4 regions of the Salinimonas sediminis genome follow, and region 1 is predicted to be linked to each of the others. Evidence: predicted binding sites of a transcription regulator. Region 1 holds the regulator's gene; each other region holds the start of a gene.
What was found. Region 1 encodes ArgR, which controls arginine synthesis, uptake and breakdown. Its sites were predicted from a motif close to ANTGAATANNTATTCANT; they were not measured.

Region 1 (7,449 bases):
TGAGCTATGCAAGATATTAAAAGCATTGCCTGGGGCCAATATGGTTAAGTTTTATTCGCAAAGCGGCTGGGGAACGGATAAATACATCGAAAGCTCAAAGCAGGCTGGCTTTGATGATCATTTTGTTAAGCCCTTGTCCAAGGAAATCATTAAAAAGGTTATGGATTAACATATTCCCCAAGGCCGGCCTATTCTTCTGCAGGTTGGCCTTGGTTAAAGCCTGCACCAGACTTCGCGTGGAAAAGCCGGTAAGATTAGCTCTCCCCCTAAGTTCAGATTTTTCTTTTATCCTCTACTAATGCATAACACATGGGGGCGAACACAAGCTCAACCTCCCTGTACCTTTATCCAATACCGTTAAATCTTTGATAGATAGATGCATATCAGCAGCATGTGTAGGTTTTCTATTCTATGGAAAATCCCGCTAGCGACCTATTCGCTGATGAGCTATAGCACTTTGCATAAAGGTTTGTATCGCGGGGTGGGTCACATGGCGTCGCAAATTGTCGTTATAGCTTATGAAACCACTGGAATGACGTCGGTGCGAATATATCCTGGGGAGCCAAAGGCCTGGCAACCTATCATGCCAAAAACAGAAAAAAAGTTACAGAGGAAAGTGGAGCTGCCTGCGGCCGATTTACGCGATCCATCGCTACAGAGAAAATTAAATTGCGATAAGACCAGCCAATAGAAGTTTTTTATAGTGCGGGGCCCCAGAAATGCCGGGCATCATTGCTATTGAGTGAGTGTCAGGAAAAAACGGTTATTAAACTGGATGATACGACATCAGAACACTATGCCGATAGGCTGAATTTTATATAAAAATATAAAATTAAATAGGTCACTCAAACGTACTTCTTTGATAGAGGATTCATTCCCATTGCCGGCTTGTGCAACGTAACACTTCACTAAAATACGCCATTTAATACCTGCAATAAACAATAGAACTGGGCCGAAAAGAAGCCCAGTTCTATTTAACTGTACGTGCTTCGATAATTAGCCGTTAACGAAATCAACGCCCATTTTGATGTCGCCACGCAAACCTTCCAGCATGTCTTCTTTCGCTTTTTGCTCAAAATCGCTCAAGTCGCCATAAGGCAGAATTTCTTCTACGCCATTTGCGCCCAGGCGAACTGGATGAGCAAAGAAGTCTGCGTCTTCGCCATCGTCAATTTGAACATAGGTGTATTCCACCACATTTTCGCCTTGCATAGCGGCAGCTAAAGACAAGCAGAAGCGAGCAGCAGCCTGGCCCATCGATAGGGTTGCTGAACCACCGCCAGCTTTGGCTTCCACAACCTCGGTACCTGCGTTCTGAATACGCGTAGTCAGGCTGGCTACTTCATCATCAGAAAAGCTTACGCCTTCAACCTGGGACAGTAATGGCAAGATAGTAGTGCCTGAGTGGCCGCCGATAACCGGTACGTGCACATCAGCAGGATCCATATCTTTTAGCTCGGCAACAAATGTTTCTGCGCGGATAACATCCAGCGTAGTTACCCCAAACAATTTGTTTTTATCGTATACGCCTTTTGCTTTTAAAGTTTCTGCAGCAATGGCTACCGTAGTATTCACCGGGTTGGTAATAATACCAAGACATGCGCTTGGGCAATGTTCTGCAACACCTTCAACCAGTGTTTTCACGATACCGGCATTGATATTGAACAAGTCAGAACGATCCATACCTGGCTTACGTGGAACGCCAGCCGGAATCAATACAATGTCAGCACCTGTCAGCGCTACGCCCAAATCGTCTTTACCGTGACCGGTTACTTTTACCGCAGTGGGGATATGACTTAAATCGACAGCAACACCCGGAACTACCGGTGCCACATCGTAAAGCGCTAATTCTGAACCCGCTGGCAGTTGTGTTTTTAACAACAACGACAGCGCCTGACCAATACCACCGGCAGCACCTAACACGGCTACTTTCATTTCATTTCTCCTATGGAAATTTCACGTTTGTATAACGGTACGTCACCCTATAGTAACGCTTTGGAAAAAACAATCACCGGTTAGTCTTACTGCACAACCGCTGACTATCTCATCATTTATGCATTTGGCTGCATGATTATGCAATTAAATTGCATCGCTGTGGCCTCTACGGCACAATAATAACCCTTTGTGAGTTTAATACCAATAATGGCAGGCGCTATGGCAAATCTAAAACAAGAACAATTAATCAAAGCGTTTAAAGAAATTTTAAAAGCCGAAAGCTACGGCTCTCAGGGCGACATCGTAGAGGCCCTGAAAACCCAGGGCTTTGACAATATCAGTCAATCAAAAATATCCCGTATGCTAAGTAAATTCGGAGCAGTAAGAACCCGTAATGCCCGCGGCGATATGGTGTATTGTTTACCCCCGGAACTGGGTATGCCTACGGCTAAAAGCCCGTTAAAGCAGCTGGTACTCGACATTGTTCATAACAATGTGATGGTCATTATCCGTACCAGCCCGGGCGCCGCGCAGCTAATTGCCCGCTTGCTCGATTCGCTCAGTTCAAAAGATGGCGTATTAGGCACCATTGCTGGTGACGATACGATTTTCATAGCGCCAGCAGATGTAACCCAAATTGAAGATTTACGACAGCGCGTGGAAGATCTGTTCGAAAATGTATAGTACCGGACGCGAATAGTAAAAAAGCCCGGCTATACCGGGCTTATATTACGTTTGGCATCCAGAAGATACGCTTATTAAGCGCTATTTAGCTAATTGCTTAATTAAGGCTTCTGCTGCAGGCCGTGAAGAAGGCGGATTCTGGCCGGTAATTAGTCTTCCGGCTTCTACCACATAAGATTCAAAATCACCTTTTTTCGAATACTCGCCACCCGCTTTAACTAATTCGTCTTCCACCAGATAAGGCACTACATCGGTAAGCCCCACTGCATCTTCTTCAGTATTAGTAAAACCTGTCACCGCGCGACCTTTGATGTAGGGCTCGCCCGAACTATCTTTGACATTTTTTAATACGATTGGCGCATGACATACCGCAGCCACCGGCTTGCCGGTATTTAGCATATCTTCAATCAGGGTTTGCGAATGCACATTATCGGACAAGTCCCACAATGGACCATGACCGCCTGGATAGAATACAGCATCGAATTCATCAGCTTTAACATCTTCCAAAGCGATGGTAGACGCTAATGCCGACGATGCCAGATCATCGTTGCTAAAACGCTCAGTATCATCAGTAAGCGCATCTTTTTCTAAACTCATTGGGTCTATCGGAACCTGCCCGCCCAGTGTAGAAGCCAGCGTAATTGTGTAGCCTTCGTCAACAAAGGCATAATAGGGGGATGCGAACTCTTCCAGCCAAATGCCGGTTTTCTTGCCTGAATCACCCATGATGTCGTGCGATGTCATTACCATTAGCAGACGTTTACTCATATTGCCTCTCCTGATTGTATCAAAGTCTTATGTACAGGCAGTGCGGCGAATAAGTTTATATTCAAGTCTGTAAGGCAGGGTAATAAGCTGAATTAACAACAGATATAGATAAGCAGCCGGTAAGCGACAAGGCGCAAGTATTAGTGTCGGACCTAACCTGTACTCTATGTGTTGGGTAAAACACCGTTGCGGTAACCAGCGGCGTATATTTAGACATAAAAAAGCCGGTAGCTGTTACACCACCGGCAAGTACCTTCACTTTACGTGATTGTTATGCATCACTGCATGTTATTTTTAGAATCAGTTGTGTTTAGAATCTGTAGTTAACACCTACCCGAATTTCCCATAATGACGCATCACCTTGGCGACTTTCAGGGTTAGCTGTTCCCAAGGTAGATGTGTTGAAAGAAACTTCTTCCAGAATACCCCAGTCGTCATTTACCAGGTTGGTAAAGTTATCAACCACTAGTGTAACCTGCGCGGTGTGTTCTTCCATGAAGGCAGGGATTTCCTGTCTTACGGCTAAATCTACTTTTGTCCACCAGCTGCTTTCTTCTTCGTTACGCTCAGCGCCTATTGGCAACACGTTGTTGCTGTCTAAGAACGGCGTACCAAATCTTGCACGGCTATCGCCTGTGGAGTAGGTAAAGCTGTACGGACGGCCAGACTGTGCTACTGCAAAAGCTGAGAACGAGGTGGCATAACCGGCAATCCACTCAACATCGTAGCGGATATCGGCGGTTAAACGGTGCTCGATGTTCCAGTCTGATAATGAAGAAACTTCTTCATTCGGATTGGTAAAGGCACGGTACTGGTAGTTAGAGAACGCTACTGAACTGGTCATAGGCTGTAAATCTTCAGCGTGGCTGTAAGAGTAACCACCCGTTAACGTAATACCGTTGTCCCAGCTTTTGTTCATCGTACCGGTTAATGAATACGACGTTGAGTCTTCACTAGAGTTCGTTAATTCAAGAGAGCCATAACCATTTCTATCATATTCAATATAGCCTTCATCAGTCACGCCAACTTCTTCTATACCAAGGTATTTAATCATCGCCTGGTCTTGCGTCACACTAACCAACAGGTCAAGATTGAAAACGTAATCTTCGTTGGTAATGTGGGTCAGTCCGGCTGAAATTTTCCACTCGCTTGGCATCTCAAAGTCAGGGTCCAGGTTATTACTTTCGTAGTTACCGCCCTCACCTGCATCCATTAGCTCATCGAATGAAGCGGGTACAGAATAACCCGGCCCTGCAGTAACACCCTCTTCGGTATTAACCCAGGTAATGCTGCCATCAAATAAGCTAGGTAGCAGACCTTTTACTTCACCACCGGTAACGTTTGTATTTTGATAATTATTTGTCATCCAAACGTTCGGGTTACCGCCTGAGAACAGCCCCAGGCCACCACGAACTTCGGTACTATCACTTACTGTGTAGTTAAAACCAACGCGCGGCTGTAATAAGCTGATGCCATCCAGGTTTGCTGTATTGCTATAACCATTTTGAGCAGTGAATTCAGTATTTTCTACCGGACGGTCTGAGGTGGTGTACCAGTCGTAGCGAAGGCCAGCCACAATTTTCAAATCGTCAGTCAGGTAGAACTCATCCTGTGCATACGTTGAGTGCGCGGTATAACCCCAGCTTGCAGCGCGGTCGTTTAGATCGCCGGAGTAAGCATAACCATACTCTGCGTATGCGTTCGTACCGGTTTCGAAGTCGGCAATGCTGCTAAATGACAAACTGGTTTCTGAATGCTGTACGAACTGGTTGAAAATATCCAGGTCATCGCTTTCATAACCGAAAGTCACAGTATGGCCGTTATCGAAGTAGTAGTGACCACGTAGCAAGATGCTGGTGCTTTCCCAATCCAGGTCGTTAGCTTGACGGCTATCATCTGAACCCAGGTAAACGGTTAAGTCGTCGCTATCGTCACCAATTAACTCGTTATCAAGGGTGATCTTGATTTCACCAAAGTCATTGCCGCCGATAGTGCCGTCGCTATAAAGTGAATTTTGACGGTTATCCAACTCTGTGCGAGAAATACGGATTTCAGTAGAGAAGTTGTCTGTCCAGTCTGAATACAGTGCACCAGTGTACGAGTTTAGCTCTGCGCCGCGCTCATATAAATGGCTGGAGAACTCAAACTCATCAGAGTCGCCATCTGATTCCGCAAAATTGTTACCATCGTTATAGTTATAGGTAAAAGCGAAACGGTGAGAGTCGTTAATATTCCAGTCTAGTTTTACCAACAACTTTTCGTCTTCGTTTGGTAAGCTGGCAGGAACTGAGCCGGCATCGAAGCCATAAACATTTTGTGAAATTGCTGCTATCTGAGCAATTTCTTCAGAAGTGATGGCCACTTCGTTTATCGCACCTGAACCAATAGCACCACGGTCAAAGGTATTGGCGCCTTCAAGTTTTTCATAGGCCGCAAAAATAAACAGTTTATCTTTGATAATTGGCGCGCCTACTGAGAAGCCATAGCGACGTTCTGTATACGAACCCAATGTAATGTCTTCACCTTCCAGTGAATCACCTTTCAGGCTATCGCTACCGAAGTCGTAGAACGCAGTACCATGAACTTCATTTGTACCAGTTTTACTTACTGCACTGATATTACACGCAGAGAAACCACCATAGATTACATCGAAAGGCGCGATTTCTACCGAAACCCCTTCAATAGCATCAAAGGAAAACGGCATTCTTTCTGTTGGGTAACCGTTGGAATTCAGACCAAACAGGTCGTTCATACGAACGCCATCTACAGTCAGGCTGTTGAAACGCGGGCTTTTGCCCACACACTGAATACCGTTGCTGCCACCTTCATCAACATAGATGCGCGGGTCCATACGAACGATATCAGTAATATCACGGTTAATTGCAGGCGCTTCTTGCAGGGTTTCCAAATCGAAGCTAGCCGATGGACCCACCTGGCCAAACGAGAGGCTGCTAACCTGAGAAGCTGTTACTACGATATTTTCAACGCCGCCCTGTGGTTCAAGCATACGTTGTATAGAAGAGGCTTCACCCAGTTGCAGGTAAACATCGTTGATCGTTTGGTCAGCATACTCATCAGAGTCGATTTCAACGGTGTAGGGACCGCCCACGCGCAGGCCGCGCATGCTGAAAGAACCCGCACTGTTTACGGTAACTGTTTTTACTGCACCTGTGGGTACGTGCGTTACCTTAATCACCGTGCCAGGCGCCGGATTACCTTTAGGGCCGAAAATCTGACCATTTAAGTCAGAAGAGGTTACCTGAGCCAGTGCGGTCGATGACATCCCTACCGACAGCGCAACTGCAACCGCGACGCGGCTGAACTTAGATTTAGAGATCATGTGTGTGTTTCCCTTTTTATTCGTAATATGGAGGTATCTTTAAGCTAAAACTTTTCTTCTTATACTTTCTTGCTGAAAGTTGTTGCGGCAGATTGTTAGAAAATTATGTTTCATTAAGATGACAGTTTTTTATTATTGTTGTCATACAAACTTCTGAAATGGTTATTTTTTTAATTGTCACCAGAAGCTGAAACAGGAAAATTTACCCAACTGCCCTGTCAGCGCCGCACTGTTTTCAGCGCGGTTTATTCTTTACACAATGCGCATGAATAAACAGCGTTTAACGTGATTCAGAATAAATAATGAAATATTATTATTAAACAAATAGTTACCCTATTCAAGTAAGATTACCTGTTGCATTAAATAAGGTTAACTGGTGAAATCGGCGCTACAAATAAGGCTATGACCTTCTCTCAATTTTCAATCAGAGTCTATGCTTACTTACGGAAAAACACTAATAGTTACGATAGCCATTGCGCTGTGCTTTCTGTTGGGATTTTTTCAAAAATATTCTGTCCTGCCTGCTGTCCCCCCTCAGATTGGTCAATACTTGACCTGTGCAAGCCCGTTGTCGACTAATCGAGATGTGCTTAATGTCTACCTGACAGAAACCGCGATGGCGAACACTCTATTGTCTGCGCTTTGCGCTAATCGCATTGTTAACAAACAGTTTGGCGATGTGCATCTTATTATCGGCCAAAATGATTACGATACCTTTCGTT
Region 2 (7,449 bases), 1.8 Mb from region 1:
TAAGAAAAACCACAGCGCCACGCATTTACTGCATGCCGCACTACGTGAAATTTTAGGCGAACACGTTACGCAGAAAGGTTCACTGGTAGAAGCACAGCGTATGCGTTTCGACTTTTCCCAGTTTGAAGCGATTAGCGCCGAGCAACTTGCGCACATTGAGCGCCGGGTGAATGAGGAAGTGCGCGCCAACCACCCGTTAACGACCGAGTTAATGGATTTAGAGGAGGCCAAAGCCTCTGGCGCCATGGCCCTGTTTGGTGAAAAGTACGATGAAAAAGTACGGGTAGTCAAAATGGGCCCGTTTTCAATTGAACTTTGTGGTGGTACACACGTCAACCAAACAGGAGATATCGGCCTGTTTAAAATAATCGGTGAAAGTGGTATCGCCTCAGGTGTGCGTCGTATCGAGGCGGTCACCGGTGCTGCGGCCATTGACCATGTACAGCGTCAGCAACAACTCCTGGCCGAAGTAGCCGGGTTGTTAAAAAGCGATGTAAGCGGAATAGCCGGGCGCATTGGGCAACTACAGACCCAGCAGAAAGAGTTAGAAAAAGCGCTTGGCGCAGCCAAGCAAAAACTGGCTAGTCAGCAAGGCGCTGATATGCTGGGGCAGGCGGTAGAGATTAACGGTGTGAAAGTACTTATATCGCAGCTGGATGGGGTTGAAGCCAAAGCATTACGCGGCATGGTGGATGACCTAAAAAACCGAATGGGCGAAGGTATCGTAGTACTAGGGGTAACGGCTGAAAATAAGGTAAATCTTATTGTTGGTGTTACCAAAGGGTTAACAGGAAAAGTTAAAGCAGGGGAGTTGGTTAACTTCCTGGCCGGTCAGGTTGGCGGTAAAGGTGGTGGCCGACCTGACATGGCGCAAGCCGGTGGAGATCAGCCCGAAAATCTGGGCGGTGCACTAGACTCTGTTAACGCTTGGCTGTCAGATAAGCTATAATCTGCTTTGTCTGGTAATCAGCGGGTTTTTGACAGTGACACAAAAACAGGGAATCGCTGCTACCTCTACCGGGTCGTGCCGGTGGTTGGTTAAAATGAAGGGAAATGCCCATAAGTAAGGAACAGGAGCAAGCGAATGCTTATTTTGACTCGTCGTGTAGGTGAAACATTGATGGTAGGTGATGAAGTCACTGTTACCGTTCTGGGTGTGAAAGGCAACCAGGTACGGATCGGTGTTAATGCGCCTAAAGAAGTATCGGTACATCGTGAAGAAATCTATATGCGGATTCAGGCTGAGAAAGGTGGTCAGTCGGACTCTGCTGATACAGAATAATCTGTATCAGGTTGATTGCACAAAAAAGGCTGGTGAAAACCGGCCTTTTTTGTGTCAGCTAGCTAGCAACTGGTTACCACTACACGGCGACGTTGGGTGAAATTTAGCCTGCCGGGCCGCCTAGGCTATTGCGCGAGGGGGCATTTTTCTTCGCAAAATGCTGCAAAGTTGAGCATAACGGTTAATTTTTGTGTAAACGGTTCAAAACTTTCATCTTATCGTTTTGCTTATGACGTATTTTTGCTATTATCCGTGCCGTTGACAAAGCGGACTCAAACCACCAATAATGTGATTACACAGTACAGTGAGGTTGATTCGCTTCGACATTTTGGACAGCGTAAGGCATTCGTTGACGGCAGAAATACCCGTTAGCCAGCGTTTTACTCACATGCTTGTTTAAAATGTCAGCGGGTATGCATTTTCTTTGAAAAAAGGTTTGACACCATCAGGTGAATCCGTAAAATGCAGCCCCACGTCACGGAGAGGTGGGTGAGTGGCTGAAACCAGTTCCCTGCTAAGGAACCATACCTATTACTGGTATCGAGGGTTCGAATCCCTCCCTCTCCGCCATTATTAAGGTTGGACGTGGCAACCAACAAAAGTTTTGCGCGTGTGTAGCTCAGCTGGATAGAGTACCTGGCTACGAACCAGGCGGTCGGAGGTTCGAATCCTTCCACACGCGCCATATTTTGCAAATGCCACCTTGTGTAGTAATATATACAAGTAAATGTTTTACGCGTGTGTAGCTCAGCTGGATAGAGTACCTGGCTACGAACCAGGCGGTCGGAGGTTCGAATCCTTCCACACGCGCCATACAATAGAAAAACCCACCTTATGGTGGGTTTTTTTATGTCTGTGTATTATATGTCTGTGGATAAATAGTCCCGCCCCCCATTTTGCCGGTTTTCAGCCACCGCCTTCGCAGCGGCGTGCGATGCTCCCCTCAGCACAATCAACTGGCAACTATAGCTATCATTGCTTGGTCCCCCGTTACCCTTGTTATCTATTGCCGTGCAAACTTCGGTCTTTCTGTTATATCGGCCTGCTAGCTGCCGCCGGCAGTTATCATTCCTACCTGTAACATCACCTATTCATCATCAGCCATGTAAAAATGAATAAGTATTGAAACTCCCTGCGAAAACGGGGGGAGGAATGTTTTATGTATGCAAATTAGATGCATAACTATAGAGAAAAGCACGCTGGATATTTGTTATTTTAAGATAATCATGATACTTAAAGCACACCACTTCAATATCGAGTTTGCGATGAACAGCGAAATATCAGCCCAATTGACCGAAGCTGCCACCTTGATGTTGGTAGGAATGGGCTTTGTGTTTGCGTTTCTTACCCTGCTAATTGGCGGGATAAAGGCTATCGAGTTATTTTGTTTGAAATTTCCTTCGGCGCAGACGGCGGCCCCAGCGCAAACGCGCAAAACCCTCCCAGGTAACCAGCCTCACAAGACCGATCCGGCCACTGTAGCGGCCATAAGTGCTGCTATCCATCTACACCGACAATCCACTAAATAAGATATCAGGAGAAAGCATGACTACACCTCTGGCGTTAACTGAACTTGTCTTGCGTGATGCCCATCAGTCTTTGTTGGCCACGCGGATGCGGCTTGAAGACATGCTACCTATCGCCAAAGAGCTGGACGATGCGGGGTTCTGGTCTGTTGAATCCTGGGGTGGCGCAACGTTTGATGCGTGTATTCGCTACCTGGGGGAAGATCCATGGGAACGTATCCGAGAGCTGAAAAAAGCCATGCCAAAAACCCGCCAGCAGATGTTACTGCGCGGGCAAAATCTACTTGGGTATCGTCATTATGCCGATGATGTAGTCACCCGCTTTGTGGAAAGGGCACATGACAACGGTGTAGATGTGTTTCGTATATTTGATGCGATGAACGATGTGCGCAATTTGCACACCGCGGTAAAAGCTGCCATTGACTGCGGCGCGCATGCCCAGGGCACCATATCCTATACGGTAAGCCCGGTACATACATTGGATACCTGGCTGACTATGGCCAAACAGCTTGAAGATATGGGGGTGCATTCAATCTGTATAAAAGATATGGCCGGGCTACTTAAACCCTACGAATGCGAAACGTTAATTACCTCACTTAAAGATACCGTTAACGTGCCCATCGCCATGCAATGTCATGCCACCACCGGGCTGTCGACCGCTACCTACCAAAAGGCGGTCGATGCCGGCATTGATATGCTGGATACGGCAATTTCCTCAATGAGCATGACCTATGGTCATACAGCCACCGAAACCATGGTGTCTATTGTTGAAGGTACCGCACGGGATACCGGCCTATCGTTACCACAGTTGGAACCTATCGCTGCTTATTTTCGCCAGGTGCGTAAAAAATATGCCCAGTTTGAAGGTAGCCTGAAAGGTGTAGATGCGCGAATTTTATTGGCGCAGGTACCGGGCGGCATGCTAACCAACATGGAAAGCCAGTTGAAGGAGCAGGGCGCGGAAGATAAATTTGATGAAGTATTAAAAGAAATTCCCAAAGTTAGAGAAGATCTGGGCTTTATTCCCCTGGTCACGCCCACCTCGCAAATTGTCGGCACGCAGTCTGTTTTAAATGTGCTAACCCAGGAACGTTATAAAAGCATTACCAAAGAAACTGCCGGGGTGCTAAAAGGGGAGTATGGGGCTACGGCAGCACCGGTCAATGAAACGCTGCAGAAGCGCGTACTGGACGGCCACAGCGCTATTACTTGTCGACCGGCAGATAACATAGCCCCGGAGCTGGAAAAGCTCACAGAGGAGCTTGCACAACTTGCGCAAACAAAACAGTTCTCACTGGCAAACGACAGCATAGATGATGTTTTAACCTACGCCTTATTTCCGCAAATTGGTCTGAAATTTCTGCAAAACCGCGGCAATCCAGCCGCTTTTGAACCTGCTCCGGAGGCTAATGCACAGCCCAGCCAGGCTGTTACTGCCAAAACTGAACAGGCATCAGCCGGTAAGGCAGCCCAACAGAGCGGCCCCACCGCTTATGATGTCAAGGTAGACGGCAAGGTATTTCATGTTGAAGTAGCCGCCAGCGGCGAAATAACGAATCTAACATCGGCCCCGTCAGGTAGTGCTGAGTCAGGTGAGCCCGCTGCCAATAAAAACGAACCATCGGCTCAAACTGACACTAACGCTCAGGCTATTGAAGCGCCTTTGTCGGGGAATGTGTTTAAGTTAATGGTCAGTGTAGGCGATGTAGTGCAAGACGGTGATGTCATCATGATTATGGAAGCCATGAAAATGGAAACCGAAATACGCAGTGCGTTTAACGGAACAGTAAGTCGGATTCTGGTCAAAGAAGGCGATGCGGTCGCCAGCGCCCAACCGCTAATTGAACTGGAATAATTCATGGAAAAGCTTGTTATATTGTGGGACAGCACAGCGCTGGCGCATTTTCATTACCAGCAGGTCATAATGATGGCCGTAGGGTTATTGTTACTCTATCTGGCTATTGTTAAAAAATTCGAACCATTATTGCTACTGCCGATTGGGTTTGGCGCAATTTTAACTAACATTCCGCTAGCGGGGTTTTCCGAAGCCCAAGGGTTGTTACATTATATCTATGCCGTAGGAATCGAAACCGGGGTGTTTCCCTTACTGATATTTATGGGGGTAGGCGCAATGACCGATTTCAGCGCACTTATTGCTAATCCCAGAATGTTGTTATTAGGGGCCGCTGCCCAATTTGGCATATTTGCCACCCTGTTTGGGGCTATTGCCTTAAACTTTGTGCCAGGCTTTGACTTTACCCTTAAAGATGCCAGCGCCATTGCAATTATCGGCGGCGCTGATGGTCCCACAGCGATATTTTTGGCCTCACGCCTGGCTCCAGATTTGCTGGGCGCTATTGCGGTAGCCGCGTATTCCTATATGGCGCTAGTTCCTATCATCCAGCCTCCTATTATGAAGGCACTGACCACCCCTGCCCAACGCGAGATAAAAATGGCTCAGTTGCGGCCAGTATCTGCCAAAGAGAAAATTATCTTTCCCCTGGCGGTATTGATGCTGACCATCTTATTTTTACCTTCAGCAACACCACTGGTGGGAATGTTCTGTTTCGGTAACCTGATGAAAGAGTGCGCCGTCGTCGAGCGACTAAGTAAAACAGCACAAAACGAATTAATTAATATCGTTACTATTTTTCTGGGGTTAGCGGTCGGTTCAAAGCTGTCGGCGGAAAAGTTTCTGAGTGTCGAAACCCTGGGTATATTAGGGCTTGGGGCTATTGCGTTTGCTATTGGCACGGCGACGGGCGTATTAATGGCTCGGCTGATGGGGCGGTTTTCGAAAACGCCTATCAACCCATTGATTGGGGCGGCAGGGGTTTCGGCTGTGCCGATGGCGGCCCGGGTGGTAAACAAAGTCGGCTTGCAGGCAAATCCGCATAATTTTTTGCTTATGCACGCGATGGGTCCGAACGTGGCCGGAGTACTGGGCTCAGCAGTGGCCGCCGGCGTATTGCTGGCTCTGGTGGGATAGCCTTGCGCCCGGGCTAGTTAAGCTTTTGCTGGGGCACTAATGACTGATAAGCCATGATCAGTTTTTTAGTCATGGCGTGCTGAGGCCATCGAAAGATGGTCTCGGTTTTTCCAGATTCTACAATCTGCCCGTTTTCCATCACAATCACTTTATCCGCTATATGCCTGACAATGCCCAGATTGTGCGAGATAAAAATAAACGACAACCCCAGTTCTTTTTGCAGGGTTAATAGCTGATTCACAGTTTGCGAACGTATCGAGGGGTCCAGCGCCGCAAATGGCTCGTCGGCTACCAATATTTTGGGCTGTAATACCAATGCTCTGGCCAGCGCCACACGCTGTTGCTGGCCATCGGACAACATATGCCGGTAGAAATATACATGGTCACGGAGTAATCCTACTTTACGTAAGGTTTCCTCTATGCGCGAGCGTCGCTCTTTTTCAGATAACCGGGTATTCAAGCGTAGCGGTTCGTCTAAAATCATACCCACGGTAATGCCGGGGTTCATTGCCTCGCTGCTATGCTGAAAAATCATTCTGATATCATTGCTGCTATTGTAGGACTTTGTCGATTTTCGTTTAGCCGCATTGTAACTAACGTTACTAAGATAAATCTCGCCTTCATCTGCGGCCACTGCCCCTACCAGCATTTTTGCTAACAACGATTTGCCCGCCCGGTTTTCCCCGATAATAGCGATGGTTTCGCCCCGGTTCACCGTCAGGTCGATAGGCCCGAGCGCAAATACCTCGGGCTTTTTTAACCAGCGCTTGGTGTCGCTATGGCGAAACAACAAGCCTTTTACCTGCATTAGCTCCTTCATAGCTTTTCCATATGCAGTGGAAAGTGACAGCTGTACGTATGGTCATGAATGCGGCGGACCGCCGGGGTGATTACACAGTCTTTTTGAGCCCGTGGGCACCGCGGGCCCAGGCGGCAGCCAATCGGCACATGTTTAAGTGATGGAATAATCCCATCCATATTTGGCAGAATACTTTTCGGCGGTAAATCTTTTCTAAAGCTGGGGGCGCTATCCAGCAATGCTTTGGTATAAGGATGAAGTGGGCGCTTACGTAGCATTTTCATTCGCCCAGACTCTACGCTTTGTCCGCAATACAATACCGTCATCGTATGCGCCATACTCGAGATAGCCAACAGGTCATGGCTGATAAACAATATCGATAAGGAGCGGGTCTGGTTTAACCGGGTCAGCAGTTTCAATACCTGCGTTTTGGTGGTGGTTTCCATTCCGCGCGTAGGGTCATCGGCAATCAACAGCTTTGGCTGGGAGATAAGTGCCATGGCTATCATGAACTTCTGTCCAATATCCGTAGGGATTTGGTGAGGATAGGCATTTAGATAATGGCGATGATGTTTTATACCCACTTTGTGTACGGTGGAAATTGCCGATTTACGTCGCGACTGCCGCCGTTGCCAGAACCATTTTCCTTTTACCAGTTCATCGGGAATGCTTTCTTCTAATTGTTCGCCGAGCGTGGCTGATGGGTCCATTGCGGTAATGGGGTTTTGAAAGACCACCGCGATATCTCGGCGCATGATTTCCCGTCGCTGCTCAGTAGACATACTTAACAGGCTTTCGCCGTTCCAGCTCATGCGGTCCGCGGTAATATGAAACTGGGGCGGCAGGGCACCCG
Region 3 (7,449 bases), 1.7 Mb from region 1:
GTGAGGAAACCCGGATGGTAACCGAGAATGAGTCAACCTATATCCCGATTGGTGAGGTTCATGCGCTGGAAAACCCCGGCAAAATTCCGCTGGAATTGATTGAAGTACAGTCTGGTGCTTACTTAGGCGAAGACGATATTGTGCGATTTTCGGATCGTTACGGCCGTACAGCGAAAAAATAGGAAGGGACTATGACCAGAGCAATCACCTGTTTTAAAGCTTACGATATTCGCGGTGAGTTAAACGAGCAACTAGACGAAGAGGTTGCCTATCGGATTGGATACGCATTTTCCAGTGTGCTGACAGCCAGTAATGTGGTGGTCGGTGGTGACGTGCGTTTAACCTCTGCGCCACTTAAGCTGGCGCTCGCTGCAGGGCTGATAGACGGCGGTAGCGCGGTAATCGATTTGGGGCAGGCGGGCACCGAAGAAATTTATTTTGCTACCAAGTATCTGAAGGTAGATGGTGGTATTGAAGTGACAGCAAGCCATAATCCTATTAATTATAATGGGATGAAGCTAGTAAAAGCGGACGCCATTCCCATTAGCGGGGATACAGGCTTGCATGCTATCAAGCAAGCTGCTGAAGAACTCGACAGTGATTACGTGAAGCAGCGCCTGGCTGAGTATACCCAGCAAAAGCCTATTGATCCCAAGGCCTTCTATAATGGTCAGGGGCATATCGCGGTAAGCGTGCTGGAAAATAGTGGGAAATACAAGCAGGATAGCTGTCTGGATGCTTATATCGACCACTTACTCACCTATATTGAGTCAGCTAACTTTACGCCGTTAAAGCTGGTGGCCAATGCCGGTAACGGCGCCGCAGGCAAAGTGGTTGACGCTCTGGAAACAGCCTTCGAACAACGCCGTATTCCCATTGAATTTATCAAAGTTCATCATGATGCGGATCCGACCTTCCCCAATGGTATACCTAATCCACTGCTGCCAGAGAACCGCGCCGATACGGCGCAGGCCGTACGCGAACATAATGCGGACTTTGGAATGGCGTGGGATGGCGATTTCGACCGCTGTTTTTTGTTTGATGCTAAAGGTAACTTTATTGAAGGCTATTATATTGTTGGATTGCTTGCCCAAGCCTTTTTGGATAAAGATCCCAGTGCGAAAATTATTTACGATCCTCGTCTTTACTGGAACACAGAAGATATCGTGAATCGCGCAGGCGGCACCCCAGTCAAAAGCAAAACCGGACATGCCTTTATTAAAGAGCGTATGCGTAAGGAAGATGCTGTATACGGCGGCGAAATGAGTGCCCATCATTATTTTCGAGATTTTGCTTATTGCGATACAGGCATGATCCCATGGTTACTCGTGGCAGAACTGTTATGTACTAAAAAGCAAACATTAGCCTCGATGGTGGAACAACGTATAGCGGCTTACCCGTCTTCCGGTGAAATTAACAGTAAGTTGCAAGATGCTGACGCGGCGCTAGCCAGGGTACTTGAAAAATACCGGCCATTGGCTGAAGCCATTGATGAAACCGACGGAATTGGTTTGGAATTTGGGACATGGCGCTTTAATTTAAGAAAATCCAATACCGAGCCGGTTATTCGTCTGAATGTAGAGTCAAAAGGTGATATACCTTTGATGGAAGAAAAAACCGCAGAACTGTTGGCGCTAATTCGCGCAGAGTAAGCTCACCAATATATTATCTTTCGAAGGGAAATAAGATAAGAAAATAGGCAAATTGGCGTCCTACACAGACGAAAATATCTGTTGATAACACTAAGGCCAGCGTATGATGCTGGCCTTTTTTGTGCTTAATACGTTTACCTGCGCAGGTCAGAAGGTCAGAAGGTACGCCGTTAAGCCAGAATTGTTACCCACAGGCTTGGGTTCACCGCATTAAAAATATCATTACAGCGTGGCACAGGACGACCACAGTGGTCAATCCTACCCGCATTGAAATATAGCTAAGTATCAGATCTTTAGGCAAGGCCAGGGTAAACTTGTCGTAAAATAGAATCAGCAGATAACTGATAGACAGCACGCCTAAGACTCGGACGTCTGCACCATAAGCCAGTGCTAGCCAGGCTACAATGGTCGGTAGCATAGCCAAATAAAGCTGATGATTGGTTTTGCGGGAGGCAATTGCGTCAAACCAATGTACGCCGCCAAAAAACGATAATAATACAGCTGAATATTGGGTGAAATAATGTAGAGCGGCCAACTCGCCAATGACTCCACTAAGGCTAAGAATCGGCAGGGCAATAAACGGAATAAGACCGGCTATACCTAACAGCAGCGCTGGATACGGCATAATATCTCCTCTATCTGACAACGACGGCGACGGGGCATTATGCCATTTTGTCGCTCGCCAACAAGCAGGTATCTTGGTAAAAAACCTGCTACAAACAAAAATAGCGCCCTAAGGCGCTATTTGTAGTCAACTGACCAGAGCTATTTAAGCGGCGTAAATTTACGCTGGCTGTAGCCTGTATACAACTGACGCGGACGACCAATCTTTTGCTTCGGATCGCTCATCATTTCATGCCAGTGTGAAATCCAGCCAACTGTGCGTGACAGGGCAAAGATACACGTGAACATGTTAGTGGGTATACCAATCGCCTTTAGGATAATACCTGAATAGAAATCAACGTTCGGGAACAGTTTTTTCTCTACAAAGTAATCATCACTCAGGGCGATACGTTCAAGTTCCATTGCTACTTCAAGCAGCGGATCTTTTACGTCTAGCTCTTTAAGCACTTCATGACAGCTTTCGCGCATAACAGTGGCGCGTGGATCGTGGTTTTTGTAAACCCGGTGTCCAAAGCCCATTAAGCGGAAAGGGTCATTCTTATCTTTAGCCCGTTCGATAAACTCAGGGATACGATCAACACTACCAATTTCTTCCAGCATGTTTAAACATGCTTCATTGGCACCGCCATGCGCAGGGCCCCACAGTGAAGCCACACCGGCGGCAATACAGGCGTAAGGGTTAGCACCTGATGAACCAGCTAAGCGCACTGTTGAAGTAGATGCATTCTGTTCATGGTCAGCATGTAACGTAAAGATACGATCCATCGCGCGTTCAACCGCAGGACTAATCTGATAATCTTCAGCTGGCACAGAGAACATCATGTTCAAAAAGTTAGCCGCATAGCTTAAGTCATTACGCGGATATACGAATGGCTGGCCTATGTTGTACTTGTAACACATCGCTACCAAGGTCGGCATTTTTGCAATCAAACGATGCGCGCTGCGCATACGTTCTTCGGCATTACCTACATCTAAGTCACTGTGATAAAACGAGGACATAGCGCCTACGGTGCCACATAACATTGCCATAGGGTGGGCGTCGTTACGGAAACCGTGGAAGAACATGTTGATTTGTTCATGTACCATAGTATGGCGGGTTATCGTGGCACGAAACTCTTCGTTTTGTGCTTTATCCGGTGCTTCGCCGTTAAGTAACATGTAGCAAACTTCAAGATAGTTTGCATCACGCGCTAACTCTTCAATGGGATAGCCACGGTGCAGTAACACCCCGTTAGCGCCATCGATGTACGTGATTTCTGACTCGCAGGAACCTGTTGCCATAAAGCCGGGGTCAAATGTGAAATACCCTTGCGCGCCCAGAGAGCGTACATCTATAACATCTTGTCCTTCGGTACCGGACAGAATAGGAAGTTCAATTTCCTTATCGCCCGCTTTAAGAATGGCTTTCTTATCTGCCATATAATGCTCTCCTCAGAATGGTTCTGTTGTCAGCAAAAATCGTCAAAAAATAGCCGCTTTGCTGGGAAAAGTGGCGTAGTTGTACTTTATTATGCATCTACAAGTCAATTTAAATGCATTTTTGCACAATAAATATCCGATATTGGTATAGCTTATAGTCCCCAGCGTAATAACTGAGCAATTAAAAATGTTTCACGAAACACATAAAAACCCGCAGCGACTTGATTTTGAGGTCAAAATGGCTGCTTTTTATTAACAAAATAAATGGGTTACGAAATGTACGCCGACATTTTATTTATCAAGATCTGACGTGATCATCAGTACTATACGCCAGTTCGCCGTAGTTATCATATACAGGTGCTGATAAAATCACACCGTCTTATATACTCTAAAGGTTAACATTTTTGATCAGCAAGACAACTGAATCTTAACTGTAAAACACTTGTATAAGACGATAGTCCTACGTGTTGACAAAAAATTGTAATTATACAACGCGCTAGATATACTCAGCCGAGCCTGAATTAGAAAGATTCTCTTTAGTTAATCAGGCAATTATAAGTTCACAAATTGTTAACATCTCACAGGATGAGGCAATTAACAGTAAACAAACGAAAATTACTCAGTCAGGACATAAAAACAACGGGTAATTCATTGTCCCTACGGATAAAACAGGCATACATTGTGAAAAAGCAAAGACCAGTAAATTTAGATCTCAAGACCATTAAATTTCCTCCTGCTGCTATTTCGTCAATTCTCAACCGTATCACAGGCGTGGCCATGTTCTTCGCGCTGCTGTTCGTTATTTGGGCATGGGCGGTTTCAGTCGCTTCGCCTGAAGGCTTTGAACAAGTGCAGTCAGTAATGGCCGGTGTATTCGGAAAAGTAATTGCGATTGGCACCCTATCTGCTTTGATTTACCACACTCTTGGTGGTATTCGCCACGTCATTATGGATATGGGACATTGGGAAGAAATGAAATCAGGTAACCTGAGCGCGCAAGCAATAATTGCGCTTTGGATAATCCTGACAGTCGTATTGGGAGTAGTACTATGGTAACGAATCAGGCAAGCGTTAAACGTAACGGCGTGCAGGATTACTTATCGCTGCGCACCACAGGAGCAATAATATTTGCCTTTACTGTGTATATGGCGTGGTTCTTTATTTCAACCGACAGCATCACATTTATCGAATGGCACGGCTTGTTTTCAGGGATACCGATGAAGGTGTTTACCCTGGCTACGCTAGTGTCGATTATGATTCACGTACGCATTGGTCTGTGGCAAGTGCTGACAGACTATGTTAAAGCGCCTAAAGTACGCGCTTTGGTGCAATGGGTATTGAACCTGATTGCCTTCGGGTACGTGTTAGTTGGTCTGTTTGTTCTGTGGGGTGTGTAAGATGAGTCTACCAGTACACGAATTTGATGCCATTGTTATTGGCGCCGGTGGTGCGGGTATGCGTGCCGCTTTGCAGATTTCACAATCAGGTAAGTCCTGTGCGTTGTTGTCTAAAGTATTTCCAACCCGTTCGCATACGGTATCTGCCCAAGGTGGTATTACTGTTGCGCTGGGTAATTCCCATGAAGATAACTGGGAATGGCACATGTATGACACGGTTAAAGGGTCTGACTACATTGGCGATCAGGATGCCATTGAGTACATGTGTAACGTGGGGCCGAAAGCCATTATAGAAATGGAAAATATGGGTCTGCCATTTTCACGTTTTGAAGATGGCACAGTATATCAGCGCCCATTCGGTGGCCAGTCGAAGAATTTTGGTGGCGAACAAGCCGCTCGTACGGCTGCGGCAGCCGACCGTACTGGTCACGCACTATTGCATTTGCTTTATCAGCAAAATGTTAAGAATAAGACCAAAGTTTTCAGTGAATGGTATGCCCTTGATCTGGTGAAAAACCAGGATGGGGACGTAGTGGGTTGTACGGCCATCGATATTGAAACCGGTGAAGTCGTTTACTTTAAAGCGCGGGCTGTGGTGCTGGCTACCGGTGGTGCAGGGCGTATATTTGCTTCTACTACCAATGCCCATATTAATACCGGTGACGGTGTGGGTATGGCGATGCGAGCTGGCGTATCTATGCAGGACATGGAAATGTGGCAGTTCCACCCAACTGGTATTGCGGGTGCGGGTACGCTGGTCACAGAAGGTTGTCGTGGTGAGGGTGGTTATCTGCTCAATAAAGACGGCGAACGCTTTATGGAACGCTACGCACCGAATGCCAAAGATCTGGCAGGTCGTGACGTAGTGGCGCGTTCAATGATGACCGAAATTCGTGAAGGACGTGGTTGTGATGGCCCGTGGGGTACCCACCTTAAGCTTAAGCTTGATCACTTGGGTAAAGATGTATTGGAGTCGCGTTTGCCAGGTATTCTTGAGCTTTCACGTACCTTCGCTCACGTTGACCCGGTCAAAGAACCTATCCCGGTTATTCCTACCTGTCACTATATGATGGGTGGTATTCCTACCAACGTGCATGGTCAATGTATCCGGGTAGATGAAAACGGACAGGACCACATCGTAAATGGCCTGTTTGCATGTGGTGAAATTGCCTGCGTATCGGTGCACGGCGCTAACCGCCTGGGCGGTAATTCACTGCTCGATTTGGTCGTATTTGGCCGTGCTACAGGCCTGCATCTGGGTGAATCGCTGAATCAAATTGCCACTACTCGGGATGCCAGTGAGTCTGATCTTGAGGCGGCTATGGCGCGCTTCAACCGGTGGGAAGGTTCTGAAAAAGGCAAGGGTGAAGACCCGGTTCAAATTAAAAAAGACATGCAGGAATGTATGCAGCTCAACTTCTCGGTATTCCGCGAAGGTGACGCAATGGCTGACGGTCTTAAACAACTTAAAGACATTCGTGAGCGTTTGCAGCATGCGCGTCTGGATGATAAGAGTAGTGATTTCAACACCCAGCGTATTGAGTGTCTGGAATTAGACAACCTGATGGAAACCGCGTACTGCACAGCAGTAGCAGCAAACTTCCGTACCGAAAGTCGTGGCGCACACAGTCGCTTTGATTATCCAGACCGTGATGATGAAAACTGGTTGTGTCACTCAATCTACCGTCCGGAAGATGAATCAATGACTCGTCGTGAAGTCAATATGGCGCCCAAGCTGCGGGAAGCCTTCCCGCCTAAAGCGCGTTCATATTAATAGAGGTGACCAGTATGCAATTAAATATTTCGATATACCGATACAACCCTGACGTTGATAAAGCGCCGCGCATGCAGGATTACAAACTGGATGTGGAAGAAGGCCGCGATATGATGGTGCTGGATATTCTGATTAAGTTGAAAGAGCAGGATCCATCGTTATCATTCCGTCGTTCATGCCGCGAAGGTGTGTGTGGGTCTGATGGTTTGAACATGAACGGTAAAAACGGTCTGGCGTGTATTACGCCAGTATCCGCGCTGGGCAAGGGTAAAATTGTGATTCGCCCGTTACCTGGTTTACCGGTTGTGCGCGACCTGGTGGTAGACATGACCCAGTTCTACATTCAATATGAGAAAGTGAAGCCGTTTCTTATCAACGATACTAAACAGCCGCCTGCCCGGGAATTCCTGCAAACCCCGGAAGAGCGTGCTAAGCTAGACGGACTTTATGAATGCATCCTTTGCGCATGTTGTTCTTCTTCGTGTCCATCATTTTGGTGGAACCCTGAGAAGTTCATCGGCCCGGCTGGTTTGCTGCATGCTTATCGTTTCCTTATTGATAATCGTGATACGGCCACTGAAGA
Region 4 (7,449 bases), 1.1 Mb from region 1:
GAGGTGCATATTTTCAAGACAGGCGTGGTTATTGGCGGGTAGCATAAATGCGCTAAACATCCATACCGCACCAGTGGTAGCAGCAACGGCCATTATTGATTTAGTGCGAGCTTTGGTCACCATGAGCCTGACATTATCGTACATTATTTAAGCTCATTATAATCTCCTGGCGCTTAATCACAAGGCTTTGTTGCGCTTGTTTTGGCCAGTATATGTCCTTTTATACTGCAAAGCACGAACCCACGCTCGTGCATGGACACAGGTTTTTATTACCCGTGTTAGCGCTAACCCAGCGCCCCGTCCCTGCTGATAGCCCGAACCAAATGCCCTAGCCAGGCTGCGCGCTAAAGCCATAGGGTAATTAGCGCATGAAACGGTTACTGCAGGCCCATAACCTACGCAGCATGGTGCGAGTTATGGATTATCAGGTTCTGCTCTTATAACAAGCTGAGCCTGCATCTAAGAAACCACAAAACGTTTTGCAATCACGCGTTACGCGTCAAAACAGTAGCCGGAAAAGCACAAAAAAGGCCAGTGCAGCATGGTGCCCTGGCCTTCTTCTTTATCGACGCGTTATAGCTGGAAATCTATACCGTAAGATACCGAAAATTTGATGTCATCATTGGTATACGCCGTACCCGCTGCTGGCTCATCTGAGTCCATATCAGTGCCGGTAACAGCAAAGGTAAAGCCGTCTTTGGCAATTGAGACTGCCCAGTCATTGTAACTTTCGGTTAAACCGTTAAATGCCTCGGCAAAGTCGCCCTGATGGTGACCAATATGCAAACCCAACTCCGTTCCATTTAATACTTCAGTAGCGTAATCCAACGAAATATACGACGCCTTGCCAAAACCAAAATCCTGTCCATCGGCTTCATCTGCTTCAGTATGGGCCAGTAAATAAAGCGTAGCGCTAAAGTCCTGGTAGCCAATACTGCCGAAGATTTCAGCAAAATCAAACTCCGCGTCGGCGTCATAGTTGTAATACAGATAACCTACATCGTAGCTAAAACCTTCAGCTTCTCCGCTAAAACCGAAATACAAATCATGCTCGTACGAGTACACATCATCTGCGGCGTACTGAACATTAGATGCCCAGGTGCCCACATAAAAACCGCTATCGTGCGAATAATCAATGCCACCTTGCACAGCTGCTTCGTTAGTCGTTTGCGTTAAACCCCGCCAGATATAGTTACTTGTAGCGCTGACATTGGCAGATAAGTCGTCGGCAAAGGCTGGGCCTACCAACAGGCTTGAGGTCGCAATGGCTAAGGCAAGGGCAGACAGCTTCAATTTTTTCATGTGTGTTCTCCGTAAATTTTTCTCAGTACGCTCAGTGATTTGTGGCTTTCTGTCTTTATTATTTTTTCCGCCAAAGACAACGCAAAACTGATGCCCGCTTACGGCAATGCGTAAAAATGTCGAAATTAAATGAATAAGCATCTGTTTTTAATGAATTAAAATGCTGAATTATTTTGCATTTGAAGAAGTGGCAGGTAGGAATGGTGCATTTAATTGCACCATTTTTGAGCAATATCACTAATAGGGTGCAGGCAAATCCCGTTTTTGAACCGGTCCGCACCAAGTCAGGTATCTACTGGGCACATGCTTATGGCTGATTTTTTTGTAATGGCCATTTATCCATGCATGAAGGTATGCTAAAACGCAGCTATACCTAATAGAAAGCCCAAGCTTTGCGCAATTGCGCTGATCGTGCTTTGTTCTTCACCCTTATCTTAGGAATGCTCTATGTCATCGTTTTTGATCGCGCCCTCTATTTTATCTGCTAATTTTGCCCGGCTAGGAGAAGAGGTTGATGCCGTACTTAGCGCCGGAGCAGATATCGTGCATTTTGATGTCATGGATAATCACTATGTGCCTAACCTGACCATTGGCCCAATGGTGTGTAAAGCCCTGCGCGACTATGGGGTTACCGCGCCTATCGACGTACATTTAATGGTTAAACCGGTGGATGAAATGATTACCCAGTTTGCCGAGGCCGGTGCCAGTTATATCAGTTTTCACCCCGAAGCCTCTGAACACGTAGACCGCTCGTTACAACTCATTATTGATGCTGGCTGTAAGCCAGGGCTGGTGTTCAACCCTGCTACCCCGCTTCATTATTTAGATCATGTTATGGATAAACTGCATCATATCCTGATTATGTCGGTTAATCCGGGTTTCGGAGGCCAGCAGTTTCTGCCCTCGACCTATGATAAACTTCGCCAGGTTAAACAACGGGTGACCGACAGTGGTAAAAATATCCGAATTGAAATTGACGGTGGCGTAAAAGTGGATAACATTCGTGCCGTAGCTGAAGCTGGGGCAGATATGTTTGTGGCAGGATCGGCCATTTTTAATGCACCGGATTATCAGCAAGTAATAAACGACATGCGTGAAGAGCTCCGTCAGGCGGCTTGTTAGCCATATTATTGAAGTGTAAGGATTGAAGTAAGCATCATGAGTAACAAACCTATTGTATTAAGTGGCTGTCAGCCGTCGGGGCAATTAACCATCGGTAATTATATGGGCGCACTAAAGCAGTGGGTGTCTATGCAGGATGATTATGATTGTCTGTATATGCTGGTTGACCTGCACGCTATTACCGTACGCCAGGAACCGCAAAAACTGTATGATGCGTGCTTAGACGGTCTGGCGCTGTATTTGGCCTGTGGTATTGATCCGAAGAAAAGTACGCTGTTTGTACAGTCTCATGTGCCTGAACATGCTCAGCTTTCATGGGTACTTAACTGTTATGCCCAAATGGGCGAGCTGAACCGCATGACCCAGTTTAAAGATAAGTCGGTGAAGAACGAAAACAATATCAATGTGGGGCTATATGCCTACCCCGTTCTACAAGCCGCAGATATTTTGCTTTATCAGGCAGACAAAGTCCCGGTAGGGGAAGACCAAAAACAGCATCTGGAGCTAACCCGAGACATTGCCACTCGCTTTAACAATTTGTACAACGATGTATTTCGCTTACCCGACCCCTATATTCCTGAATTTGGCGCTCGTATCATGAGCCTGCAGGAGCCTGAGCGTAAAATGTCAAAATCGGATACCAACCCTAATAACTTTATTGGCTTGCTGGAAGATCCTAAAAAGCTGACGAAAAAGATTAAGCGCGCGGTGACCGATTCTGACGAGCAGGCTCGCATTTACTTCAACCCGCAGGAAAAACCCGGCGTTTCAAACTTGCTGACGCTACTGTCGTTGGCTACCGGCAAATCGGTAGACGCTTTGGTCCCCGAGTACGAAGATAAAATGTATGGCCATTTAAAAGGGGATGTGGCAGAGGCGGTCGTCGCTTTAGTCGAACCTATCCAGGAAAAATTTACCGCTATTCGCAACGATAGGGCCTACCTTGACGAGGTAATGCAGCAAGGTGCTGAAAAAGCATCGCAGCGCGCCAGGCAAACCCTAACAGCAGTGTATGACGCCGTAGGCTTTATCCCCAGGCCATAACGCGAGTGCTGTTACTCATAGATAACTTTGATTCTTTCACCCACAACCTGGCCCGTTACTTTACCGAGTTGGGCCAACATGTTGAAGTGGTGAGGAATAATCAACTTTCGCTAGCCGATATCGAGGCCATAGCGCCGCGCCAGGTGGTGATATCGCCTGGCCCGTGCACGCCCGATGAAGCGGGCATCAGTCTGGCAGCCATTCGTCATTTGGCAGGGCGCATCCCTTTATTAGGAGTGTGCCTGGGACACCAGGCGATTGGCCAGGTGTTTGGCGGGCGCATTACGGGCGCCAAACACATTCTGCATGGCAAGGTATCAGTGGTAAATCATCGGTCTACGGGTTTGTTTTACAATATTCCCAGCCCATTCAATGCTACCCGCTATCATTCTTTGGTAGTGGCCCCTGACACTCTGCCAGCAACGCTCCAAGTCGACGCCTGGTATGCCGAACAAGATGGTTATCAAGAGATCATGGCTATGTCGCACCGGACGTTACCGGTCTGGGGCATTCAGTTTCACCCCGAGTCATTGCTTACCGAACATGGTCACGCCATGCTGAATAATTTTATTACGTTGTCAGAGCGCTGGTACCAATCGATTGCTAATTAACCCTCAATAGGCCCTTAATCTATCGGCAAAATGGCCGATACAGGCTATATTGTTAGTTATCCTCAGGTAAGCCAGTTATGCCCGCAGCGTACGCCGTCGACTGTACGGACCAAAGCACTCACAACACAGTCGGAATTACCGCGCCTATGGAACAAACCACGACCCCGCCAACACTTGATGAGCGTTTTGATAATCTTCTGATCAGCCCACTCCGGGTGGCTACTATGTTGGGGCGCCGTAGCCCAGGCGAGGTAAGCTACGAAGAGTCAGAGCAAAACTTCGCCCGCCGCCGTTTATTGCAGGTTGAAAAAGTGGCGATTAAAAACAAGCGACTCGCAGCCCAGGCAGAAGCCTCTTTTGTTGATTATATAAGCTACGAATTGCATGAGCTCATTTTACAAGATATGCAGGAGCAGATTAGTGACTGCGCAGCCTTGTTTAGTAGCACGCTAAACTTTAACCACCAGGTGCCGGTGATGCTGGATATCTTGTCGACAAGGGCCGCCTCGGTGTCTCGGCTTGAGCCCTGTGTGGCTTCAATGCCGTGGCTATACGATGAGCTTATGCACATTGTAAATAGCCCGCGTTTTCGCAAAAAAGATGCCCGGGGACGGGTTATTGTGGTGGAAAGTCTGCGTACCGCGCTGAGCTTTATAGGCATTGAAAATCTGCGCATATTGTTACCGTCTTTGCTGTTAAAGCGTGCTATGCCGCAAATTACAGACCCGTTCCCTGCGATCAAAGTCAAACTTACCCAATACGCTACCGGCACGGGCATAACCGCCCGCTTATTGGCCAGTCAGTACCAGTGTCAGCCCTTTGCTGCGTATATTGCCGGCATGCTGGCTAACCTGGGCCGCTGCTGTGTTACCAAAGCCTATTTTAAGACCTTTGATTACATGCACCGGCATAAACTGGAAGAAGCCCAACGTTTGGGCCAACGAGATGTACATAGTGCGTTGCTAAAAATCACCCCATCTGCCAATTATCTGATTGCCATGCAGCATGAATTCAGTGATGCGCTTAGTGCTAACTTGTTTGCCCATATGGATTTTCAGCGGTTGCCCGTTACGCCTGCCCTCCAGGCTTTAAATACTCCCTCAGCATCGCCAGCAGGCCCCTATCAGCCCTTATCCAGGCTGCTCCAGGCCGCGCGTTGCTATACACAAATCAAAATGTTGCATCAGGCGCGGGCAGCCGAGGCAGCTGAAATAAAACCGCGTCTCAGAGCTCAGCGATTTTTGCCCGGCGCACTGGAACTGCTTAAATCTGCTGACATTTTCACCTTACCGCTGACGGTAGAGGCGCATATCAGTTAATAATTTTGTACATAAAAATGCAGCTAAACCCGCCTGATGCAGCTTACCAGCCGGCTGCCATGACAGCGTATAGTTAGCGCCTGCAACGTAACAACAATGTTAAGCAACCTTCACTAAATAGTTATTCACTTTTCCTGCAAAACAAGCCACACCCCTTGAAAATCAAGGGGTTCAGACTTTTCTACCACAAGACAAACCGCCTAATTGCTGGCATACTAAACAAATAATTCCTTTTCTTTTTTGCGTCCTACACCGGATCTTTATCCGCGGGATGCCAGCTACAGAGGTAACAACCTATGAATGTAACTCGTGCAACGTTTGATGAAGTAATGGTTCCTAACTACAACCCCGCAGGCATGGTGCCGGTACGCGGTGAGGGTTCGCGTGTATGGGATCAGGACGGCGCTGAGTACATCGACTTTGCCGGCGGTATAGCGGTGAATGTACTGGGCCATTGTCACCCTGAGCTGGTAAGCGCCTTACAGGAACAAGGTAGCAAGCTTTGGCACCTGAGCAATGTGTTCACCAATGAACCGGCCTTGCGGTTAGCTAAAAAGCTGACCGACGCTACCTTTGCCGACAAAGCGTATTTTGCTAACTCCGGTGCCGAGGCTAATGAAGCGGCTTTAAAACTGGCGCGGCGTTTTGCTCTGGAAAAATTTAACGAAGATAAAAACCAGATTATTGCCTTTAACAAAGGCTTCCACGGACGTACCTTTTTCACGGTAACCGTGGGCGGGCAAACCGCGTATTCAGACGGTTTCGGCCCTAAGCCAGGCGCCGTAGATCACTGTGACTATAATGATTTGGCAGCCTTTGAAAAGCTGATCAGCGATAACACCTGTGCGGTCATGATGGAACCATTACAGGGTGAAGGCGGCATTATTTCACCCGAAGCGGACTTTGTGAAAGGTGTCCGTGCATTATGTGATAAACATAATGCTCTGCTTATCTTTGACGAAGTTCAGTCAGGCGTAGGCCGTACCGGCCACCTGTATGCGTATATGGGACTGGGCGTCACACCAGATATTCTGACCACTGCAAAATCATTAGGCGGCGGGTTTCCCATTGGCGCCATGCTGACGACCACCGAGATTGCCGAGCACCTGAAGCCAGGCACTCACGGTAGCACCTACGGGGGCAACCCGCTGGCCTGTGCGGTGGCGGAGCGTGCGCTGGATATTGTGAATACCCCCGAGGTGCTAAACGGCGTCGAAACCAAAGAAGCTTTGTTTCGTGAAATACTGGGTCAGATAAATGAAAAGTATCAGGTGTTCAGTGAGATTCGTGGTAAAGGCATGCTGTTAGGCTGTGCGCTAAACAGCGATTACGAAGGGCGCGCCCGCGATTTTCTGGTGGCCGCTGCCAACGAAAACCTGATGTGTCTGGTTGCCGGTACGAATGTTATTCGGTTTGCCCCATCGTTAATCATTCCGGACGCCGACATTAAAGAAGGTCTGGCCCGCTTTGAACGCGCCGTGGCCGCTGTTGCTAGCGCACAGTAAATGCCGGTTAACAGGTAGCCAAGTATGAATATTATTCGCCCTATCAGGCAAAGTGACTATGCCTCTTTGTACGACATTGCGGTGGAATCAGGCATTGGTTTCACCTCGCTGCCCGTTAACGAAGGGTTGTTGAAAAAGAAGATTCAACGCGCAGAACAGGGGTTTCACAGCCATGCTACCAAACCAGGTAACGAGTCTTATCTGTTTGTAATGGAAAATACCCAAACCGGGGAGGTAGTCGGCACTACCGGTATTGAAGCCGCAGTGGGGGTGGACGATGCTTTTTACCACTATCACATGGGTAAGGTCGTGCATGCTTCCCGCGAGCTCAAAATTCACAATACGGTAGATATCCTGACCTTTTGTAATGACTACACCGGAGTTACCGAAATCTGCTCGCTGTTCTTACGTGAGCAGGCGCGTGGCGGTATCAATGGCCGGTTTTTGTCAAAAGTGCGCTTCCTGTTCATGATGGAACACCGCGAGCGGTTTTCTGAAACCATTATCGCTGAAATGCGTGGGGTAAGTGATGAAGATGGCCGTTCG

Region 2: a site for ArgR is predicted at 2,393-2,410, ahead of D0Y50_RS05035 (OadG family protein). Genes of this name have one in related genera too.
Region 3: a site for ArgR is predicted at 3,798-3,815, ahead of D0Y50_RS08935 (citrate synthase). Genes of this name have one in related genera too.
Region 4: a site for ArgR is predicted at 5,511-5,528, ahead of D0Y50_RS01645 (aspartate aminotransferase family protein). Genes of this name have one in related genera too.

What each region holds. Positions count from the first base shown of each region.
Region 1 is NZ_CP031769.1:3,725,322-3,732,770, forward strand. It holds gene D0Y50_RS16320 (hybrid sensor histidine kinase/response regulator) at 1-169, shown strand, start outside; gene mdh (malate dehydrogenase) at 997-1,935, opposite strand; gene argR (transcriptional regulator ArgR) at 2,155-2,619, shown strand; gene D0Y50_RS16340 (type 1 glutamine amidotransferase domain-containing protein) at 2,701-3,387, opposite strand; gene D0Y50_RS16345 (TonB-dependent receptor) at 3,698-6,727, opposite strand; gene D0Y50_RS16350 (phosphate/phosphite/phosphonate ABC transporter substrate-binding protein) at 7,296-7,449, shown strand, end outside.
Region 2 is NZ_CP031769.1:1,106,671-1,114,119, forward strand. It holds gene alaS (alanine--tRNA ligase) at 1-949, shown strand, start outside; gene csrA (carbon storage regulator CsrA) at 1,085-1,282, shown strand; tRNA gene D0Y50_RS05020 (tRNA-Ser) at 1,762-1,852, shown strand; tRNA gene D0Y50_RS05025 (tRNA-Arg) at 1,891-1,967, shown strand; tRNA gene D0Y50_RS05030 (tRNA-Arg) at 2,019-2,095, shown strand; gene D0Y50_RS05035 (OadG family protein) at 2,509-2,811, shown strand; gene oadA (sodium-extruding oxaloacetate decarboxylase subunit alpha) at 2,828-4,663, shown strand; gene D0Y50_RS05045 (sodium ion-translocating decarboxylase subunit beta) at 4,667-5,797, shown strand; gene D0Y50_RS05050 (ATP-binding cassette domain-containing protein) at 5,811-6,617, opposite strand; gene D0Y50_RS05055 (oligopeptide/dipeptide ABC transporter ATP-binding protein) at 6,614-7,449, opposite strand, start outside.
Region 3 is NZ_CP031769.1:1,982,310-1,989,758, forward strand. It holds gene D0Y50_RS08920 (mannose-1-phosphate guanylyltransferase/mannose-6-phosphate isomerase) at 1-182, shown strand, start outside; gene D0Y50_RS08925 (phosphohexomutase domain-containing protein) at 192-1,652, shown strand; gene D0Y50_RS08930 (DUF3429 domain-containing protein) at 1,855-2,277, opposite strand; gene D0Y50_RS08935 (citrate synthase) at 2,418-3,695, opposite strand; gene sdhC (succinate dehydrogenase, cytochrome b556 subunit) at 4,377-4,751, shown strand; gene sdhD (succinate dehydrogenase, hydrophobic membrane anchor protein) at 4,745-5,092, shown strand; gene sdhA (succinate dehydrogenase flavoprotein subunit) at 5,094-6,866, shown strand; gene D0Y50_RS08955 (succinate dehydrogenase iron-sulfur subunit) at 6,881-7,449, shown strand, end outside.
Region 4 is NZ_CP031769.1:352,285-359,733, reverse strand. It holds gene D0Y50_RS01675 (hypothetical protein) at 1-144, opposite strand, end outside; gene D0Y50_RS01670 (TorF family putative porin) at 574-1,302, opposite strand; gene rpe (ribulose-phosphate 3-epimerase) at 1,750-2,424, shown strand; gene trpS (tryptophan--tRNA ligase) at 2,461-3,468, shown strand; gene D0Y50_RS01655 (anthranilate synthase component II) at 3,474-4,079, shown strand; gene D0Y50_RS01650 (HDOD domain-containing protein) at 4,226-5,398, shown strand; gene D0Y50_RS01645 (aspartate aminotransferase family protein) at 5,695-6,903, shown strand; gene astA (arginine N-succinyltransferase) at 6,928-7,449, shown strand, end outside.